DNA from 2 places in the Bacillus sp. H1a genome. Region 2 is predicted to be linked to the other one. Evidence: a T-box and tRNA genes for the amino acid it is inferred to sense, from the RefSeq annotation. Region 2 holds a T-box; the other holds one or more tRNA genes.
The links. A T-box is a leader RNA that pairs with one kind of tRNA and senses whether it is charged. The one in region 2 lies ahead of argS (arginine--tRNA ligase), so its partner is inferred to be a tRNA-Arg.
Positions count from the first base shown of each region.

Region 1: it has a tRNA-Arg gene. The T-box ahead of argS (arginine--tRNA ligase) is inferred to sense a tRNA for this amino acid. The anticodon was not compared.

Region 1 covers NZ_AYMH01000010.1:50,550-57,793, forward strand. Annotated here, with positions in the region: gene U860_RS0104145 (hypothetical protein) at 1-528, opposite strand, end outside; gene U860_RS0104150 (hypothetical protein) at 727-975, opposite strand; tRNA gene U860_RS0104160 (tRNA-Arg) at 1,271-1,344, opposite strand; tRNA gene U860_RS0104165 (tRNA-Gly) at 1,346-1,419, opposite strand; gene U860_RS0104170 (metallophosphoesterase) at 1,529-2,032, opposite strand; gene U860_RS0104175 (XTP/dITP diphosphatase) at 2,046-2,654, opposite strand; gene rph (ribonuclease PH) at 2,666-3,403, opposite strand; gene U860_RS0104185 (GerMN domain-containing protein) at 3,536-4,582, opposite strand; gene racE (glutamate racemase) at 4,713-5,525, opposite strand; gene gerE (spore germination transcription factor GerE) at 5,857-6,081, opposite strand; partial or broken gene U860_RS32710 (purine/pyrimidine permease) at 6,247-6,575, opposite strand; gene U860_RS0104205 (amidohydrolase family protein) at 6,613-7,244, opposite strand, start outside.
Region 2 covers NZ_AYMH01000034.1:14,807-22,050, reverse strand. Annotated here, with positions in the region: gene U860_RS0116040 (bacteriocin-processing peptidase family protein) at 1-1,149, opposite strand, end outside; gene U860_RS0116035 (class I SAM-dependent methyltransferase) at 1,656-2,540, opposite strand; gene U860_RS0116030 (hypothetical protein) at 2,766-2,984, opposite strand; gene U860_RS33480 (DUF2085 domain-containing protein) at 3,014-3,343, opposite strand; gene argS (arginine--tRNA ligase) at 3,585-5,273, opposite strand; T-box leader at 5,319-5,532, opposite strand; gene U860_RS0116020 (class I SAM-dependent methyltransferase) at 5,573-6,349, opposite strand; gene U860_RS0116015 (BrxA/BrxB family bacilliredoxin) at 6,399-6,833, opposite strand; gene U860_RS0116010 (DCC1-like thiol-disulfide oxidoreductase family protein) at 6,917-7,244, opposite strand, start outside.

The sequences.
Region 1 (7,244 bases), on a different contig from region 2:
AAGATCTTTTAACGAAAGCTTCTGAATTACCCTTAACTTTTGACCAAAGTTTTCTCCAAAAAGTTCATCGGTAAATTCTTCTAATTCAAAATCCGAATCCACTAGCGGTATATCTTCCTCATTCAGCATCCCTTGCGCAAACAAAGCAAGCTGCGCTAGTTTTTCCTTTTGCTCTGGAATTATATCTTTCGTTTGCAAAACTTCCTCAACAGTTTCGATAACACCTTCATAATCATTTGTTTGAACTAAAATAGTTACATACGTTTCAAGAATATCACCAAATAATACAGCTCCTGTTTCAAGCAACTGCTCACATTTTTCTTTCGCTTCTTCCATACGTTTTAATTCTAGCAAACAAATAACTGAAGCTAATTCTGTTTGTTCCGTTTCTGCATTATACTGACGTAATATTTCAAAGCAGCGCAATGCATCTTCGAATTTCCGCTCTTTCAGCGCTAAAAAACCTTCGTCAATATAGCGTTCTGATAGTTGCGGAAACAATACGACCGTATTTTCTTTTTTATCCATACGTCCGCCTCTTTTTCTAGATTTTAATTATCTTCACAGTAAATATATCAAATGCGTAATGAGAACACAACATTCCAAAACTGTTTATTTGAAATATAGGAATATTTAATTTTTATAACAAAAAATCAACAAACTGTTACATAAAATTCATTTTTTCATAAACAAAAACCCTCAGCAACAGACGCAGAGGATTCATCATTAATGGAAAGCTTTTATAATTGTGGGATATATAACAAGGGTAATAATTTGGAGAACAATAATTGCCATAACAATCATGCTAAAAAAGAAGATTGGTTTACTTCGCTTCATTAAAAACATAATAATAAGCATTGTACAAGCAAACAAACTTAAGAAGAACAAACTTGTTGTCGAACTAAGTATACCACTCGGGACAAAGAACAATAAAACTACACTACAAGTACCTATAATTCCGAATAACCATTCCATTCATTCACTCATTCCCTTTCCCTCTCATGGCAGTTTTTCTAAGCTACTAAATGTTTTACAACGTCAATTACATACGTTAATTTCTCATATGCTACAAATCCAAACGCTACTGTTAAACCCGTTACGATTAATCCTTTCATCATCTCTTCCTCCTCATTTATCGTTGTTATCTTCATTATAGAGGATTCGTAATGTGTTACCATCGAACTTCCTTACACTTACCTTACAGAATTGTAAGATTTCAAAAAAGACAAACAAAAAACCTTGTTATCAAAAGATAACAAGGTTTTTTTAGCGTCCCAGGAGAGATTCGAACTCCCGACCGACGGCTTAGAAGGCCGTTGCTCTATCCTGCTGAGCTACTGGGACATGGAGCGGGTGAAGAGAATCGAACTCTCGACCAGAGCTTGGAAGGCTCTTGTTTTACCACTAAACTACACCCGCATATGTTATTTTATTGTTTGTTTTTAGCGCCGATGTCCTATCGACAATATTTATTATATGTATATCCACACATAAAGTCAACACCTTTTTTAAAAGAGGATAATTTTTCTTATCCTCTTTTAAAAACTGCTTGTTCAACTAGTTGTCCATCTAATGTTTCAAAACGAACTTCCATTTGATTTTCATCCATTTCTAATAAGGCAAATGTTTTTTCTACACGCTGACGTGGTAATAAAACACTTCCTGGATTGATAAATAAAACGCCATCAATGAATTCCGCACCTAATACGTGAGAATGTCCAAAGCAGGCAACTTGCGCTCCTACCTCTTCCGCATGGTACGCTAATGTTTGTAACGTCATTTTCACATTATGACGATGTCCATGTACAACTAAGAAGCGAATTCCATCTACATCAGTTACAATTTCATCTCGAAAGTTAGCATAATCACAATTACCTTTTACAACATGGAAACCTTGCAGCTCTTCATGAGCAGGCGTTAACTCTGAATCACCGCAATGAATCATGACATCTACTTTCCCTTCGTATTTCTCTTTTAACTGCTGTAATTCCTTCACAGAGCTATGACTATCGCTTACGATTAAAGCTTTCATCAATCTCTCTCCCTTACTCTTCTAAAAACCATTCTGGGATTTTTTCTTCTAATTTACGAAGAGCACGCCCACGGTGACTAATTGCGTTTTTCTCATCTGAACTTAGCTCAGCCATCGCTTTTTTATATTCTTCTACATAAAAAATCGGATCGTATCCGAAACCATTTTCCCCGCGGCGCTGTTCTAAAATCTTCCCTTCGCACGTTCCGTTTACAATAACCGGCTCTTTATCCGTTTCAGGGAAGGCAACTGCTAACGCACAGTAAAAACGAGCAGTACGTTTTTCTAAAACGATGTCAGTTAACTCTTGCAAAACTTTATCGATATTCGCTTGATCATCTTTCGGTTCTCCAGCAAAACGAGCTGAATATACACCTGGTTTCCCGTTTAAAGCATCTACAATAAGACCAGAGTCATCTGCAATTACGATGGAATTCAATTGTTTACTAAGACTATCCGCTTTTAAAATTGCGTTTTCTTCAAATGTTTCACCAGTTTCTTCGACTTCTTCAATATGAGGAAAATCGTGTAAAGATTTCACTTCTAAGTCAAATCTCTCAAATAACTCAGCAAACTCACGCACTTTCCCCACGTTTTTTGTCGCTACAACAACTTGCTTCATATTTCCCACCTCTACTCTATATGAGATACGATGTCACCTAACGCTTCTTTTTGCTTTTCAACAAGTTGGAAAATCCCTTGTTCAGCAGCATCAAGTAATTCATTTAATTCCGCTCTACTAAACGTCGCTTCTTCTCCAGTTCCTTGTACTTCAACAAACTGACCTTTTCCAGTCATAATTACGTTCATATCAACGTCTGCTTTAGAATCTTCTATATAGTTTAAATCTAAAACGACACCTTGCTCTTCAACAATCCCTACTGACGTTGCTGCTAAATAATCTTTCACAGGGATTTTAGATACTTTTTCTGCTTGCAATAATTTTTCAAAAGCTAATACCATTGCTACATAAGCACCTGTAATAGAAGCTGTTCTAGTTCCGCCATCCGCTTGAATTACATCACAGTCAATCCACACTGTTCTTTCACCAAGCGCTTCTAAATCAACAACCGCACGTAATGCTCGCCCAATTAAACGCTGGATCTCCATTGTACGACCCGTTACTTTCCCTTTACTTGACTCTCGAATTGTACGTTGCTCTGTCGCACGTGGAATCATTGCGTATTCTGCTGTTACCCATCCTTTTCCTTCTCCACGCATAAATGGCGGTACACGCTCTTCAATTGTCGCTGAACAAATTACCTTTGTATCCCCAACTTCAATTAGTACCGATCCTTCTGGATGTTTTAAATAATTTGTATGAATATGTATATGGCGTAGTTCCGCTTGCCCTCTACCATCTACTCGCATAAAAATAACCCCCTCTTAACTACTACTCATTAGTATAGCCAAATTTAAATGTATGATATGTATAACAATAAAAGAAGGGGAACTCAAAAAGCAATTCCCCTTTCTTACATAATTATATCAAATTATTCACGATTAAAAACTACCTGTATTCACGTTTTGTGGACGATCAACAGGTTTTATTAATTTTTCACCTTTCTCATCCATAAGATTCGCTTTACCATTCACTTCAATAGAAACATTTTTTACACCTTGTTTTTCCGTTAAAGATAATACTAACGATTTCAGTACGTAATTTGAAATCATATTTTTGTCTTGATTCGCAAATATATTTTCATTAAAGTTTAATGTAATATTTCCGTTCTCTACTTTTGGATTCGTAATAAGCTTAACCCCTGGATTAAAATCATTTAGTAGCGAACCTTGAATCGGACCTTTTACAAGCTCATTCACAATTGTCGAATAATCATTCTCTTTCCCATCTGCAACGCGGCGTGTTACTGGTACGTAGTATTGTTTCTTATTACTTTGCGCCATAAAATAAAGTGTAACGGGTTTTGTATTCGTTACATCTGCTACTTGTTCATCATCAAAGTTAATTCCATTTGCACGGCTCACACCTTCACCAAGTGGCGTACCCGCTACAGGCATCTTCGCTAACTTCTCACCATTTATTTGGAACTGCACTTGTTTTATCTCTTTAAATTGCGTCAAAGTCCACGCTACTGATTCAACAATTTGACGTTCTTCTTCTTTTGCATAGTTTTTCATTTCTTTAGAGAAATCAATTACCGCTGTCCCATCTTTCTTCAAATCTAGGGTCATCGTTGTATTTGCTGGGAGAACTGCTCGAAATCCATTCGGCAATAAATTTGTGACTGGTCCATCTTTCACAAGATATTCTAACGTTTGCTGTACAACTTCATTCGCTTTCGGAGTAGGCATTGCAATGGTTTGCGGTACAACATACCCATTTTTATCAACGAGGTATAACTCTCTATTTACTGTTTGCCCTTGTTTATCTTTTTTAGCCGTTTCTTTCTTTTCACCTTCTGTATACGTAACTTTTTTCGGCGGATCAATTTGCTCTGTCGCTTTCTCCTGATTTAAAAAGCCACACCCTGTTAATAAAATTGCACTCATAGTAGCACCAACAACCCATTTAAAAGTGGATTTAGGCATGCCATTCCCCCCTAAAATCTAAGTTTGTACTATTATGTATACGAGCTGTTTCATGTTTTAGAACAAGCTATGGCTACTTATACAGAAAAAACCCCTGATTTCTCAGGAGTTCTCTTATATGAATCTACTATTATTCTGTTTCTAAATTAATATGCTTCACATTTTCAATCGGCTGACCGAACCATTTTGAAGCGATTTCTTTAAACAAACCTATTTTACCAGTTGTTAAGAAGAGGTGGTCACTTTGTTCTTCTCCCTCATTTAGCATCTTACTATGGTATAGGATCGTACTTACTTCACGTGCTGTTTCATCACCCGAACTAATTAATTGTACTTGATCTCCCATTACCTTTTTAATAACAGGACCTAAAATAGGATAATGTGTACACCCTAAAATTAGGGTATCAATATCAGTACTTTTCAACGGTTGCAATGTTTCTCTTACAACTTCATATGCCATTTCACTTTCGAAATTTCCGCTCTCTACAAGTTCTACGAAAGGCGGGCACGCTAAACTTTCTACCATAACACGGTTATTAATAGACTTTAGCGCCTCTTCATATGCACCACTTTTCACAGTGCCAATCGTTCCAATAATCCCAACATGATACGTATTTGTCATTTTTAAAGCTGTACGTGATCCAGGATGAATAACTCCAACTACTGGAATTGGTAATTGTTTTTGCATTTCTTCTAACACAACCGCAGTTGCTGTATTACATGCAATAACTAACATTTTGATGTTTAGTTCTAACAAATGTTCTGTCATTTCCCACGTGAATTTACGCACTTCTTCACGAGAACGCGGACCATAAGGGCATCGCGCTGTATCCCCTAAATATATAATACGTTCTTTAGGTAACTGACGAATTAATTCCTTCGCTACTGTTAATCCACCTACTCCTGAATCAATGACACCGATCGCTCTATTCAACTTAATCACCCGTTTTCTCATTCATCATCTTATTTTATGTTTATCAGTATATTTTACACACTTTAAGTTCGCTAACTTAAAATGCCCCTGTATAAAATTTTTCATTTGTACCTGTATAGACCAGGACCTTTTTTATTTTGCTCCTTTTTTTCATAATTTGCAAGACAGAAAAATAACCGACTCTTTTTATAAAAGTCGGCTTCTTCTATAACATATCTTCTATCTCAAAATCTGAGATACCTGCTTTTTAAGTTCAAAAACCTTTTCCCACTTCAATAGTTCATTTCAAAATATAAACAGAAAAATAGCCGACTCTTTTTATAAAAGTCGGCTTCTTCTATTATAGTTCGAGTTCTCCCATACGAAGAAGCTCAACAACTGCTTGTGAACGTCCTTTAACCCCTAGCTTTTGCATTGCATTTGATATGTGGTTGCGCACTGTTTTTTCACTTATAAAAAGTTCACCTGCAATTTCCTTCGTCGTTTTATCTTGAACCAGTAATTCAAATACTTCTCTCTCTCTCTTTGTGAGTAAAGGTTTAGATTGATACGCTTTTTCCTTCAACTGGTATAACCCTCCTTGCTTAAGCCAGAGCTGTGTATGTGTAAGTTGGGTGTTTATTTAGTCAAGATATTGTATGAACGAAATGTGCAGGTGGTGAATGAAAATGGGCTTTATTTCTTATGTTATTTTAGACTTTTATACTGTTTATGCACTCGTTTTATACATTTACTTCTCCGTACGCCATATTTGTTCTAGCAATATACTTACAACGGTACCTACAAACAAACCATTACCGAATATATTTTGCATAACAGAAGGCAATGATTGGAGTGCTCCAGACGGTAAAAACATAACGCCGCAGCCAAATAATACCGCAACTCCTAAAATCGTTACATTCTTTTCGCTAAGTTGTATTTTTTTATGTTATGAAACCCAATTCCAATGAACTGTACGAACGAAGCCATTAAAACTGCAGATGCGACCGCGGATGGCAGAGATGCTAGGTAGCGGATAATACTTGAAAACAGCGACATAACAACTAGTAGCACACATGCAAATAAGCCCCCTTCTCAAAACGTCTAAACGATTCTTCTATACAAGATTATCTAATTTCACTTGATCTAAATTCCCCATAACGACATTCCCCTTATACATAACTACACACTTCTCCGCTTGACGAGCTACTGCTTCAGCGACACATGTTGCATTCGTTAAAACAAAACTTGCCTCATCCCCTACATTAGGCCACACTCGCTCCCCTTCATTATTTAACGTTTCTTTCCCTCCTGTAATAAAACGAAGAGCTTTTCCTAAAGATCTTTCATCACTCCAACCAAACCGTTCCGCCAATCGATTCGCTTTTTGAAGCATATCCCCCGTTCCAAACGGAGACCAATGATCTGTAATACTATCATTTCCTAATGAAACTTTAACTCCTTTTCGATCTAATAATGGAATTGGGATTACTTGTTTACCAATTGGAACAGTTGAAGTAATATCGATCTTTAATGCCGCTAATCTTTCTGCCACTTCTTCAGCTTCTTTATCAGTAACGCCTCCAAGTCCAAGTGCATGGCTAATCGTTACACGCCCTTGCCATCCTGCTTCCTCTGTTAGGCTCGCCAATCTCTTCATCGTAAACGTTCCAAGGTTATTTGCATCATGCAGATGGATGTCCACATCCGCATTAAACTCCACTGCAATATCCATAATTGTATGTAATG
Region 2 (7,244 bases):
TTGATCAAGTAACTTCTTATAATTCTCTTCATTCCCTTTAAAATAACGATACTCGTAACCTAATTCTTCTAAATACGTAACTGTATCTGAAAACTTGGAACCTGTTACATCAAAAATATGCTTTGCAATTTCGTCTTGCGTGCGGTTTTCTCCCCATAATCCTAACATCATTTCCAAACTCGTCGGAACACAATAGTTATCCTTTTGTACAATTGGAACTAACGGTAACCGGACCTTTTTTCCATCCGGATTTTTTTCTATATGATGATATAAAGAATTTTTCAAACTCAATTCTACTTTCAATAGTGCTTGTAACTCTTTAATCTCATTCCTTTTATACAATGCTTCTGCACGTAAATGTATGAAATAAGTTGTGTAAGCGTGATACGAAAGCATTTGATTCATATTATCTATTACCGCTAACATTTCTTCAAAGCGCTCTAAATCTAATAAATATTTCACCTTTTCAAAATGGAAGTATGGTATTTGTGGAAACTTTGCAATCGCATCGTTAATGAGTTGTAATGCTCGCTGCTGTTCTCCTTTATATGCATATAATTGTGCTAGTAAATATGTAGCTAACTCTTCACAATCTTTATGCTGTTGTCCAGCTAAAAGTTGTTCCTCTGCTTTCTCCCACTCACCGGTCTGTATATATAAGTAACCCCATTTATCAAAAACTGCATGTGTGCTATACTTTTCTGCCTTTTGCATATAGGCATATGCCTCTTCATTTCGCTTCATATCTAACAAACATCTAACTAACGTAAAATATGCTTTCGCTAAAACATCAGCATCAGTTTCTTCTTCATTTACCTCTTCCAAAGAATTTTTTAACAATTGTTCTGCATCAAGGATTTTACGCTCATCAATTAACTCATCACAATACAAAGAGAGCGTTCTCATATTTGGGAACTTTTTATAAGTGTAACGAATTAAAAAGGAGCTATATTGATGCATTAACCCTTCATCAGCAAGGCGAATTAATATATCAAACTCTTTAGGTGATGGAACGTTAGAAAGCCAGTTCTTCACGTATGATAATTTATTCGTTTCTTTTATATGTGCAATTTCATTATTTATCTCCTGTAATCCATCTATAAATCTCTTTTCCTTCAAACAAATTTCTAATTGCTTAAAATCTAGCATGCATTCACCTCAAATAATTATTTATACTGCCATTTGCAAGCAGTATTCTAACCTACTTGCTTAGATTTTACACATCATATAGTATGCATTCAACTAAAACCTCATATAATGAACGATATTATTTAATATTATTCAAGTTTGTAACTAAATATCTTAAAAACGATGATTTCTCTCGGCATTTTGTTTAATTTGATGAAATATCGTATAACCTTAAAAAGAGGATCTTGTCTCCTTTTTTGTAGAACATTATTTCAGTAAATGAAATTATATCAGTGATTCGACAAAGAATATCGATTCACCTACAAATTTTGACAATAATAGATACTTCTATTTTATGCGTTAAAGAGAGATTGTCCTGTAGGACAATCTCTCTTTTGTTTCACTTATCAGATTTTAAATCTACAAAAACACCGTAATGATCACTTTGAACTACGCGTGATTAAGTTAATGTTGAATTTTCAAATATTCAAAGTAGCAATTCTCATTATATCCCTACTTTTCTAAAATTAGATTCTTCTCCTTATTTCACCATATGTAATCCTCATACTTGGAGCGTAAACTATAGAAGAGTGTATATGACACGTTTCAAAAAATCGTAGTTCTGCTTCAAATTGAGCTAGCGCTTCATCATATGTTAAGCCCCGACTCATTAAACGGTCTATAAATGGTTGTTTTTTACCTGGATTACTAGCAATCCCCTCTTCTTTTAGAGAATTATATAAACCTTGTTTATCATTTTGATTTATATTAGAATCTAAAAAATTCACTTTATCACTTACTCTACATTCAATATTTTTAACACCTAATTCACTTAAATAAATCGGTATTTTTATACCAATATTGCCATCTTTACCACTTGTTTGCACGTCTCGTTCGAATAACCTCTGTAAAACACCAAGCTGGATGATTTCCGATTGGTTTACTCCACCGAGTACATATGAAGACATATTAGAAATCCAATGTGGTTCAAAACATATTATTTTCCCAACATCCTTAATTGAATTAATCATTTTTTGTAACATCGTTTTAGGTGAATTCATATGTAATAAGAAAGCATGACAGACCGCTATATCGTATTTATTTTTCAATTCATTTTCTGTAGCATCCCCCTCAATAAATTCTGTTTCATATGGGAGTGCACGAAATAACTCTCTCGCTTTAGCTATTAACGTTTCCCCTCTATCAATCCCTGTATACTTTGATCCAACTGGAAGTAAAGGCAACAAGGCCAAGCCTATATAACCATATCCACAACCATAATCAACAATATGTACTGGCTCAGAAATCTTCCAAACTGAATTAACTAGAAAGCTTAAATAATCATCGTTATAATATAAATCTCTCGTATTTCTTAAATACGCTAACTTACTATTCCAATCATACTCTTCCAAGTCTAGCACCCCCTATTATTTACAAAACTATAGTTCTCCATTTAATATATGTATTCCTATGTTTCTAAAAATTTTAGAGATGTTTAGTTCTAATTAAAGCGTTAAATTGTACATGTTCTTTACTCTCCACCTATTTGACAAACTAATTTTGAGAAAAACAAAAAAGATTACATACCTGAAACGATATATAATCCTTTTTATAAAAATATCGAAATAAATAGAAGTTTAGTTAGTACAATCACAATCTGAGCAATCGGTACAATCTATTACGTCACAATCTAAATTTCTCTTTTTTTTGCTTCTTTTTAGATAAAAATATAGTAGTATCATACATAATAAGCAAATAACAAAAGCTATTGTTGCTTCTATATATTTTTCATGAATGATAAAACCAATTCCACTTCCTCCTGATATAAAAATTAGAATTATGTAAATCCAAAACATATAAGTAGCTACCTCCATTTTTATATGGATTATGAAAGAATCCATATAATATTAGATGCAATAAATAGTCCCATACCATTACCGCTTAATAAGCCGGTAGTTACTCTTAGCAAATTTGTACTGTTTCGCAATCTCCACTTTTGGGTGAATCCATCGATTAATAATGGAATTTGAGCAAAAAAGGATAGCATTAATGAGAGACTAAACGAAGGTGTTATTAAAAAGTAAATTAGGAACATACAGAAACCAATAAGCATACCTGTGCATCGTGCACATAAAGGTATGTATTTTTGTAGTTTAAGGAAACTCCTTTCCGGTATTCTATGACAAGGAATATGTAAAATGAAACCTCGAATCAATACGAACCATCCTCTCTAAAAATATTTTAATTGATTTCACAACAAAATTATAGAGTTCTTACACTTCGTAGCATATAACTCCTTATAGTTAAGAGTTTTATTCAAGAAAATACAAAAAGACAAATCAGGTTAATGGTCGCCCGATTTGTCTTTTTGTTACTATATTTAGCTTTAATTTGATCTGCAGTTCATTACTAACGTACTGTGAATATTTGTCACTGCACATAAACACATTTTTATTTTACATCTCCTCAGGAGCCCCAACACCGAGTAAACGTAAGCCTTCTTTTAATACAACCGTCACAGCATAAACTAATGCGAGTCTGCTGTCTTTCTCTTCGCTCTCTTCTAATATACGAACATTACCGTAATATTTATTAAATGATTGTGCTACATCTAATACGTACTTCGAAATGTTTGATGGCTCATTTTTATGAAAGGCTGTTTCAATTACTTGCGGGAATTTATTGAGTAGTTTTACTACACTCCAACTATAATCGTCTTTCAATTCAAAATTACACGTTTCAAATTCCGCGCTTTCTTTTCTTAAAATCGAACAAGCACGCGCGTGTGTGTATTGTACGTATGGTCCTGTTTCTCCTTCAAATTTCAACATATTTTCTAATGAGAATTCGATATTATGCATACGCTCATTTTTTAAATCGTGGAAGATGACTGCTCCAACACCGACTTGTTTTGCTACTTCTTCTTTTTGTTTTAAATTAGGGTTTTTCTCTTCAATATTTTGTTTCGCAAGCGCAACTGCTTCTTCAAGTACTTCTTCTAGTAATATAATTCTACCCTTACGTGTGGACATTTTCTTACCATCTTTTAAAATGAATCCGAACGGTATATGTTCCATTCCATCAACCCAGTTGTAGCCCAATTTTTTTAATACAGTGAAAAATTGATTAAAATGCAAACTTTGTTCTGGGCCCACAACATATAGCGCTTTATCAAATCCATATGTGTTTTGACGATATAAAGCTGCCGTTAAGTCACGTGTTGCATAAATAGTCGCACCATCAGATTTTCTAATTAAGCAAGGCGGCATACCTTCTTCTTCTAAATTAACGACTAATGCGCCTTCTGATTCTTCAAGTAAATTGTGTTCCTCTAAAATTCCAACGAAGTCTTCCATCTTATCGTTATAAAAAGCTTCTCCCTGAAAATTTGTAAATTCCACACCGAGAAGTTCATAAATACGAGAGAACTCCTTTAAAGACTCGTAACGGAACCAATTCCAAAGTTCGACTGCTTCTTCATCACCTTCTTCTAATTTTTTAAACCACGCACGTCCTTCTTCTTCTAGTTCTGGGCTCTCTTTTACTTCTTCATGAAACTGAACATATAGCTTAAATAATTCGCGAATTGGATCTTCTTTAACAACTGCTTCATTGCCCCATTTTTTATATGCAGTAATTAACTTTCCAAACTGCGTTCCCCAATCTCCAATATAATTAATTCCTACAACTTCATATCCACATTTTTCGGCGATATGCTTTAACGAGTTACCAATCATCGTAGAACGTAAATGCCCCATTGAAAAAGGCTTCGCAATATTTGGTGAGGAGTAATCGATAACTACCGTTTTTTCATGTCCAAAATGATTTTGGCCGTATTCTTCTTTTTCTGCTAAAATCGTTTTTAATACCTCATCGCTTACTGTTTGACGATTAAAAAATACGTTTACATAAGGACCAACAGCCTCTACTTTCGTTAAGAACGGATCATTTAATTTCTCTGCGATCTCCTTTGCAATAATAGCCGGTGCTTTCTTATATTGCTTCGCAAGTGAAAAACACGGGAACGCTGCATCTCCGAATTCATCTTGCTTTGGCGTTTCAATTAAGTCTAAAATTTGATTTTGTGTTAATGCATTCGTAATAATACTTGATAGGCTTTTCGCAAACTGCGTTTTATACTCCATACTACAACCTCCTTATTTTTTAAAACACAAAAAACTCGTCTCTAAAAAAGAGACGAGTTTTAACCCGTGGTACCACCCTTGTTGTTCATTTTGAACCACTTTCCCGTTTGTAACGAGGACAGGGGGCCCCGGCTTACTCTACTATTCGTTCAAGAAGCATCTCCGAAGTGCGCTTCATCTTTTTCTCCGCACCAGGCTCCCACCATCCCTAGCTCGCTTTCCTTCTGAAAAAGATTACTCTCTTCATCACAGACAGTATATTTAATTAATTATTGCTTATTATACATCTTTTCAAACAATTAGCAAGGGTCAATTACACCAAAATGAAACTTTGCACTTTTTCTTTTGTATACATGAAAATTGTGTTTTTCAAATCTAGAACTACGGAAATGATCTTTCAGAACGACACGTTTTCTCGCCACACGCTTCGCTTCCGCAATTGTTTCGTCAGTAATATCATGATACAAAGCGAAGTGTTTTAATCCTCTAATTCCATCTGATTCGATGACAGTTTCTTCGAACATCGGATCAATATATACGACGTCATAACTATTATCTTCACATTGTTTTAAAAATGCGAAATGCTCCGTTTGCTTTACATCGATTCTTTGCATTGCCTCATCAATTTCTTCAACTAATGAAGACCATGTTTGCAAACCGTTCTCCATGATGTAAGCCATATATTCATTACCTTCAAGCCCTGTTACTTTTCCGTTCTCACCAACGACATAACTAGCTACGATGCTATCTGATGCCATACCGAGCGTACAATCTAATACCGACATTCCACTCTCTAACTTTGCAGCTAGTACAAACGGATCATGTTCACCTCGCATTAACCTTTTCACACGAAACATTGCTGAATTTGGATGAAAGAAAAACGACTCTTCCGTACCTTTTGGATAAATAGCTAATCGGTTCTTTCCTACGACAAGTACATCTTGTTCGTACTGCTCATGTAGTTTGTATACAGGTATATCCTTACGAATAACGAAAGCGCTATTTAATTCTTCTGCTACTTTTTTTGCATATGCTGTCATTTCTTTATTTGTTCTTCCTGCTGTTGTTACTATCATTGTTTCACCTCTATATAAAGAAAAGAGGGAGATTTACTCTCCCCCTTCTTTAGCAATTCTTTTCGAAAGCTTGTTCTAAGTTTGTAATAATTTCGTCCATTGTTGCCCCTTCAATTTCATGACGGTGAATGAAGTGAACAACTTCTTTTCCTTTTAGTAATGCCATAGATGGTGAAGATGGAGGAATTTCTCCGAAGTATTCACGCATTTTCGCAGTAGCATCTTTATCTTGACCTGCAAATACAGTTACAAGATGATTAGGTTGTTTTTCAGCACGTACAACTGCTTGACCTGCTGATGGACGTGCTAAACCAGCTGCACAACCACAAACAGAGTTTACAACTACTAATGTTGTACCTGATGCATTCTCCATAAATTCTGTTACAGCTTCTTCTGTAGTTAACTCTTCAAATCCAGAACGCACTAGCTCTTGGCGCATTGGAATTACCATTTGACGCATGTATTCTTCATATGCATTTGACATCTTGTAATCTCTCCTTCAACTTTCATTCCAAATTTATCATATCACGCTCTATTAATAGGTGCAAAAGAAAGATAGTAATGTCTTTATTTTTTTAATGGGATTTCACAAACCCCTTCACGGCAATGACCTACGGGTACAAGTTTTCTATTATTAGCAATATAATCATATACTTTACTTCCAAATCCAAGAGCTATCGATAGCTTAATGAAAGGAACTGCAAACCAAAAAGACGGGACAGCCTTCGCTAAGACGTATATACTATGAATGCCATCGTACCATTTATTGCTTTTTAATATATACAGTCTTTGTTCCATCTTGCTCTGTAATTCTTCAGAAAGTTCGTATTGATCCACTACCTCTTTATCTCGAAATGAAATAAATTTCATCTTGCCTTTTTTATCTACTTTTTTC